Regions from separate parts of the Streptomyces sp. NPDC017993 genome, predicted to be linked through region 1. Evidence: riboswitches for the same ligand, from Rfam matches in the RefSeq annotation. Region 1 holds a riboswitch; each other region holds the start of a gene.
The links. A riboswitch is a leader RNA that binds a small molecule or an ion and turns the genes downstream of it on or off. The one in region 1 is predicted to bind cyclic di-AMP.

Region 1 (2,256 bases):
CCATCAGCCGCTTGGAGTCGGCCGCGTCGTAGATCGAGAAGGAGGACGTGAAGCCCAGCTTCTTGCTCTCCCGGCGCAGGATGCGGACGCAGGCGCTGTGGAAGGTGGAGACCCACATCGCGTGGGCGCGCGGGCCGACCAGCTCCTCGACGCGCTCCTTCATCTCGCCCGCGGCCTTGTTGGTGAAGGTGATGGCGAGGATCTGGCCCGGGTGCACACCGCGCGCGCCGAGCAGATGCGCGATGCGGTGCGTCAGGACGCGGGTCTTGCCGGAACCGGCGCCCGCGACGATCAGCAGCGGTCCGCCGGTGTGTGCCACGGCGGCCTTCTGCTGGTCGTTGAGCCCCTCCAGGAGGGCGTCCGGATCGATCACCGGGCGGGCGGCGCCGTCGCGGTAGTAGCGGTCGCGCCCCGGGCCGATGGCGTGCGGGATCCCGCCGGGCACGTCGAAGCGGCCGCCGAACAGGTCGGCGGGGATCTCCTCCTGTGCGGGACCGTCCTCGTCCTCGGGAGGGGGCGGGGGCTCCTCGCCCTTCGGGCCGAGGTCCGCCAGGAAGCTGTCGTCAAAGAGGCTGCTCATCGCCCACCGAGTCTAGGCCGCCCCACTGACAGCCCGCCCCGGAGTAGCCGATTGTGGGTTCCGAATCGGCCGGGGTGACGCCGGAGGGGGGCCGGGAAGCGGCGGAGCGGGGGCCGTGGGGCGTCGAAACCGAGGGCCGGAGGCCGACGGGGACGACGACAGGGACGACCGGCCGCCGACGACGGGGCGCCGCGGCCCGTTTCGTCACCGTCGTGCACCGGATCGTCACAGCCCGGAGCCGTGGGGCGGGCTCCCCGTAACGGGTCGAATGTGACATCTGCCGCAAGAATCCCTGACGCACGTTCAGGTCACGAAAAGGTTTCGGGCAAATCGAACATCAGCCTTCACAGGAGCCACACGAGTTGGCTACCGTGCTCGCTCGGGCAGCCCGCATCCCCGCGGACGACAGCGTCAGCACGGGCCGCCTCCGCCGAGTCCGGCCCTGCCACGAAGGCACCCGGAGCCGGGGACCCACCAGCACCACCGGGGTGAATCGATCGGCACGGCCGCCCGAGGCGGACGTGGCGACCGTAGGGCAAGCCTTCCGTCAGCGACACCCGCCCGAACCCGACAGCTAACCCGGTAGGCGGTCCACGGAAGGAGTCGCACGCCTTGGCGTCGCATCGCAAGCCGCGCACCCGCGTGCTCACCTCGCCCGGAAGCCGCCGCACGGCGGCCGGGCTCACCACCGCCGCCCTCGCCTCGGTCACCCTGCTCTCGCAGACCGCCGACGCGGCACCCCGGGCCCCCAAGCCCAGCATCGAAGAGGTCAAGCAGAAGGTCGACGGCCTCTACCGCCAGGCCGAGGTCGCCACCCAGAAGTACAACGCCGCCAAGGAGAAGGCGGAAGGGCAGCGCGAGACCGTCGACGGGCTCCTCGACGCCGCCGCCAAGCGCGCCGAGAAGATGAACGAGTCCCGGCGCACGCTCGGCACGTTCGCGTCGGCCCAGTACCGCACCGGCGGGATGAACCCGACCGCGCAGCTGATGCTCGCCAAGGACCCGCAGCAGTTCGTCGACCGCAGCCACCTCATGGAGCGGCTGACCGGCCGGCAGAAGGAAGCGGTCACCGACTATCAGAAGCAGCAGGCCGAGGCGACCCGGCAGCGCGCGGAGGCGACCCGCAGCCTGGAGCGGCTCCAGGAGTCCCAGACGTCACTGAAGGAGTCCAAGCGCTCGGTCCAGGGCAAGCTGACCGAGGCCCGGCAGCTGCTGTCCCGGCTCACCGCCCAGGAGAAGGCGCGGCTGGCCGAGCTGGAGCGGAAGCGTGAGGCCGCGGCCCAGCGCAAGGCCGAGGAGCTGGCGCGCAAGCAGGCCGAGGAGGAGCGCCGGCAGCGCGAGGAACAGAAGCAGCCCGGCGGCGGTACCTCGGACGGCTCGACCGGCGGCGGCACCGGCAGCGACACCGGCGGTTCGTACTCGACCAAGGCGGAGAAGGCGCTCGCCTTCGCCCGCGCGCAGATGGGCAAGCCGTACGTCTGGGGCGCGACCGGCCCCACGTCCTACGACTGCTCGGGGCTGACCCAGGCGGCGTGGAAGGCGGCCGGCGTCGAGCTGCCGCGCACGACTTGGGACCAGGTGAAGGTCGGCGAGCGGGTGGCCACCAAGGACCTCAAGCCCGGTGACCTGGTGTTCTTCTACGACGACATCAGCCACGTCGGGATGTACATAGGCAA
Region 2 (2,256 bases), on a different contig from region 1:
GCGCCGAGGGAGCCCTTGTTGTCCGTGGCGTCCAGGTCGAACATCGCCTGGTCGATCAGACGCTGCTCGGTCGCGTCGTAGCCGACGAGCTCCGGGCCGATCTGCTCGATGACGGCCAGGACGGCCTTCTCCACGCCCTTGCCCATGTAGCGGCTCGGGTCGCCGTCACGGAGCTCGATGGCCTCGAAGGCACCGGTCGAGGCGCCGGACGGAACCGCGGCACGGCCCGTGCTGCCGTCGTCGAGGCCGACCTCGACCTCGACCGTGGGATTACCTCGCGAGTCGAGAATTTCGCGGGCTACGACGACGTCGATGGACGGCACGTTGTCTCCTTCGTGGGTGTCTGGAGTTCTGCAGCACGAGCCTAACGGCCTTGGGCGCATCCGTTCGCCCTCGGCCCGCTCAGTGGGACGAAAAGAGGCCCAAAAGCCCAGCTCATGGGAGGTTTCGCCGCATTGTTCGCCGAGCGGGAAAAGTTGCCCGACGATGCTGGTCAGAGCAGCCGTTTCCTCGTCGGGCACGCGCCCTGGCTCGGGACACGGAACCGGGCTCGTGACACGGAGAAGCCCCGCCGCGGCGCGCTGGGGGATGGCGCACCGGGCGGGGCGGTCTCACACGCGAGCGTGTGGAGCGAGGGGGACGGGCGGACGCGATGAACGCGAGGGACGGCGAGGTGGGGAGGAGCGGTCCGTCCCCGGTTCAGCCCGACTGCCCGGCCTCGGACCCCGCGGCGGCCGGGACGGGCGGATCGTGCGTACCGCGGTACGCACGGACCGCTCGGCCGGCCGGAGACGGTGAGGTCCTCGGCGCCCCTGTGCCGGGGTGGGCTCAGACGTCGAGCTTCTGGCCGGGGATGATCAGGTTCGGGTTGCCGCCGATGACGGACTTGTTGTCCGCGTAGAGCGCCTTCCAGGTGGTGCCGTGCGCCTTGGCGATCTTGGCGAGGGTGTCGCCCGACTTGACGGTGTAGTTGCCGGAGCCGTTGGACTTCGGGGCCGGCTGCGACTTCTCCGGCGCGGGGGCCGGGGCGGGCTTCTCGGCCTTCTCGCCGGTGTTGCCCTGCGGGGCCTTGCCGGAGGTGTCGAGGTCGGGCGAGGGGCCACCGGCGGTCAGGTTGCCGGCGCCGGCGCAGGACCAGGCACCCGGGCCCTGGATGGCGAGCAGCTTCTCGGCGGCGGCTATCTGCTGGCTCTTGGTGGCCAGGTCGGCGCGCTCCGCGTACTGGGTGCCACCGGCGGCGGCCCAGCTGGAGTTCGAGAACTGCAGGCCGCCGTAGTAGCCGTTGCCGGTGTTGATCGACCAGTTGCCACCGGACTCGCACTGGGCGACGGCGTCCCAGGTCTCGACGGACGCGGCGGAGGCGGAGGAGGCGCCCATGAGCGGGACGGCCACGGCGGCACCGGCGACACCGGCGAGGGTGGCGACGCGGACGGCCTTGGACGCACGACGGTGCTTGCCCTTGTTGTTCAGCATGGTTCGTTCGTTTCCTCACCGACGCCTGCGAGGTGAGCTGTCGGGTTCGGGCCATGTGAGTTGCCCGGCCGCATGCACATGACATGTGGCTTCACCCCAAGCCGGTTGACCCGCTTTCACGGGTGGGGCCGGCGCTTACCTTGGGTCCCCCGCTCCTGCCTTCGGCGCTTGCGCGTCGACCGCCTACGACCACCGGCAGGATTCGGCGTGTGATCGAAGGGCCCGCTTTGGCGAGCGATCCTGACCGTAAGCAGTAACCCCCTTGGTGTTCAAACCCCACCATCTGAACCAAGTTGACCGTTTTTGATCATAGGGTGCACCCATTTCTGCAGGTGGACCCAGGTATGGGAACGGCCCGCGAGCCGGGCGCCGCACCCCGCAACGAGAGCCTTGTCTCACTTTCCCAAATGGGGGCGAAGGTGCGCTAATTACCCTGCGACGTGCCCGAGATCGAGGACCTGCCCCGGCTGGATCAGGTCCTCGTCGGCGCCGACGACGCCTTCGTTGCGCTCGTAGAGGGCGGTCCACCCACCGGGCACCTCGCGGGCCTCCGCGATGGCTGACAGGCTGTCACCGGGACGCACGGTGTAGTCGCCGTCGGCCGGGCCGGACCGGTGCGCGTCACCGTCACGCGAGGCGTGCCGGCCCGACGACCTGCCGCCGTCGCCCGTCTCGCCCGCACCCTCACCGCTCTCCTCGGCGCCGCCGCGGTGCTTGCCCCTGCCGGGCGCCTCATCCGTCGCGGAGCCGCCGCCTGCGGAGGCGTCACCCGGCGCGCCCGTC
Region 3 (2,256 bases), on a different contig from region 1:
GACCTCCAGGTGGAGGTGGGGGCCGGTGACGTTGCCGGTGGCGCCGACGCGGCCGATGACGTCGCCGGCGTTCACCTCGCCGGAGGTCTTCACCATGGACGACAGGTGGCAGAACCAGAGTTCGGTGCCGTCGTCGAGGGTGAGGACGATGCGGTAGCCGTACGCGCCGGCCCAGCCCGCCTGGGTGATCTTGCCGGAGTGCACGGCCTTGACGAGCGTGCCGGTCGGTGCGGCGAAGTCCTGGCCGGTGTGGTCGGCCGACCAGCGGTCGCCGGCCTGGCCGAAGCTGGCGGTGAGGGTGTACGAGGAGACGGGGGCGATAAAGCTCCGCGCGAGCTTGGCGAGGCGCTCGGCCTCCGCCTTCTTGCGGGCCGCTTCCTCCGCCTCGCGCTTGGCCTCCAGCTCCGCCGCCTTCTTGGCCGCGGCAGCCTTCTCGGCCAACTTGCGGTGCTCGGCCGCGCCCTCCTCGGCCTTCTCGATGGCCGCGTCCTCCGCGGCGTCGCGCGCCTGCTGCTCGCCTGCGCCCTGCTGGGCGTCGGCCTGCTGCAGGATGCGGTTGCGCAGTGTCTCGCCCGCGCCCTTGCCCTGGGCGGCGAGGGGGGTGCCGGCGACCGCGGAGTCCGCGCCGGCCGCGGCGGATGCCGCGGAATCGGAGTCCTCGTCCGCGTCGGATATGAGGTCACCGATGCCGGGGAGCGACTTGGCGTCCGGCAGTTTCTCGGAGAGGTCGTCGGCCATGCCGCTGACGTCCGGCATGGAGATCGGGACCGGCGGCCGGCCCTCGGCCGTGGCCATCCCGCCCGCGCCGACCGCGGCGATCACGCCGACGCCCAGGACCGTGCTGCTGCGGGCGAGTCCGCCGCCGCGCTGTTTCCCCACCCGGTGCTTGCCGCGGACGGGGCGGATGGACTCCTCGGTGGGGTTCCACTCCTCCCACGGTCCGTCGCCGTCACGATCCGCGGCAGGGAATCCGAAGCCGGAGTCAGGGCCGTCAAAGGATCCTCGGCCCTCAAGGGAACCTCGGCCGTCAAAGGACGCTCGGCCGTCAAAGGGCCCTTGACCGTCGAGGGAACCCGGGCCGTCGAAGACGCTCCGGTCATCGAGGTCGTAGGCGGACGAAGGCTCGGGGGTAGGCCTGTTGGACGCCACGGGGGCGCACTCCTTTCCTTCCTTCTCGCCTACCGGGTTAGCTGACGGGTTCGGAGCAGGAAGGTCTCCTACGGACATCCTCTGACGAGAGCGTCCGATTCACCCCAAGGTGGTGGTTCCCCGGTTCCCTTGGTGCAGTTCGGTGCGGTTCGGTGCGCCGTCAACGGACTCGGCAGAGCCGGCGTCTTCCGCGGTTCCGGCCGACGGCTTCCGGCTTCGGTGCGACTCGGTGCACTTCGGTACTGCTGGAGCAGTTCGTGCGGCCGGCCGGTGCGAGGTGCGGTGGCGACGTGCGCGAAGTGCGGGAGATGCGTGAAGTGCGGGAGTTACGTGAAGTTCGGAGCGAGGCTGGAGACACGGAGGGTGCGGCATTGCCGGGAGTGCTGAAGGTGCGGGAGTGCGTGAAGTGCGCTTACGGGATTCGGCGTCGGCGCGCGGTGCCGCCACTTGCGACGGCTGGGACGACCGCGCTGCGTTATCGGACAGTAATAGAGATCGCCACTGATTTCCAAGCGTTCCCGGGAATCCGTATGTGCTCCGTAGGAGCTTTGGCGTGGACTTTTCCACCCACGGACTCCCCAACCCGTGCGAGTTGACCGCACCGCTCCAAACGATCTCGCGACGATCGTGCGCCAGTCGTTATGCGCAGGGGTGCCCGGCGATCACGGAGTGTGAGGGCAGTAACGTCGGATCATGGTCGTCAACGTCGTCAACAGCGCGCAGACAGTGGCCGATCGGTACCGGGAGTTCTCCTGGCAGCAGGCGCGGGGGCAGTCCGACGCCCATGAGGAGCTGACCGCACGGATCAGTCAGGACGCCGAGTTCTGCGATGTGCTCGCGGGTTCGCTGCCCGCGGGGAACAAGCAGCAGCCCAACCTCCTCCTCGCCGCCGTCCGCTATCTCGACGGTCCGCACGCCGAACAGGGCCCACACGGTGAGGCGGCGTACGGACGCTGGCGGGAATGGACGATCCGGCACTGGGACGAGGTCCGCGCGGTGATCATGCAGCGCGGCACCCAGACCAACGAGCCGGCCCGCTGCGCCACCCTGCTGCCGCTGCTCGCCCGGCTGCCGCAGCCGCTGGCGCTGCTCGAGGTCGGCACGTCG

Region 2: linked by a shared signal. The riboswitch ahead of ACH4FH_RS02735 (transglycosylase family protein) and the one ahead of ACH4FH_RS10335 (NlpC/P60 family protein) in region 1 are both predicted to bind cyclic di-AMP.
Region 3: linked by a shared signal. The riboswitch ahead of ACH4FH_RS05320 (M23 family metallopeptidase) and the one ahead of ACH4FH_RS10335 (NlpC/P60 family protein) in region 1 are both predicted to bind cyclic di-AMP.

Annotation. Positions count from the first base shown of each region.
Region 1 is NZ_JBIRGO010000005.1:153,807-156,062, reverse strand. It holds gene pcrA (DNA helicase PcrA) at 1-580, opposite strand, end outside; cyclic di-AMP (ydaO/yuaA leader) riboswitch at 999-1,185, shown strand; gene ACH4FH_RS10335 (NlpC/P60 family protein) at 1,193-2,256, shown strand, end outside.
Region 2 is NZ_JBIRGO010000001.1:578,226-580,481, reverse strand. It holds gene eno (phosphopyruvate hydratase) at 1-323, opposite strand, end outside; gene ACH4FH_RS02735 (transglycosylase family protein) at 829-1,473, opposite strand; cyclic di-AMP (ydaO/yuaA leader) riboswitch at 1,481-1,691, opposite strand; gene ACH4FH_RS02730 (transglycosylase family protein) at 1,902-2,256, opposite strand, start outside.
Region 3 is NZ_JBIRGO010000002.1:518,737-520,992, reverse strand. It holds gene ACH4FH_RS05320 (M23 family metallopeptidase) at 1-1,149, opposite strand, end outside; cyclic di-AMP (ydaO/yuaA leader) riboswitch at 1,161-1,304, opposite strand; gene ACH4FH_RS05315 (DUF2332 domain-containing protein) at 1,843-2,256, shown strand, end outside.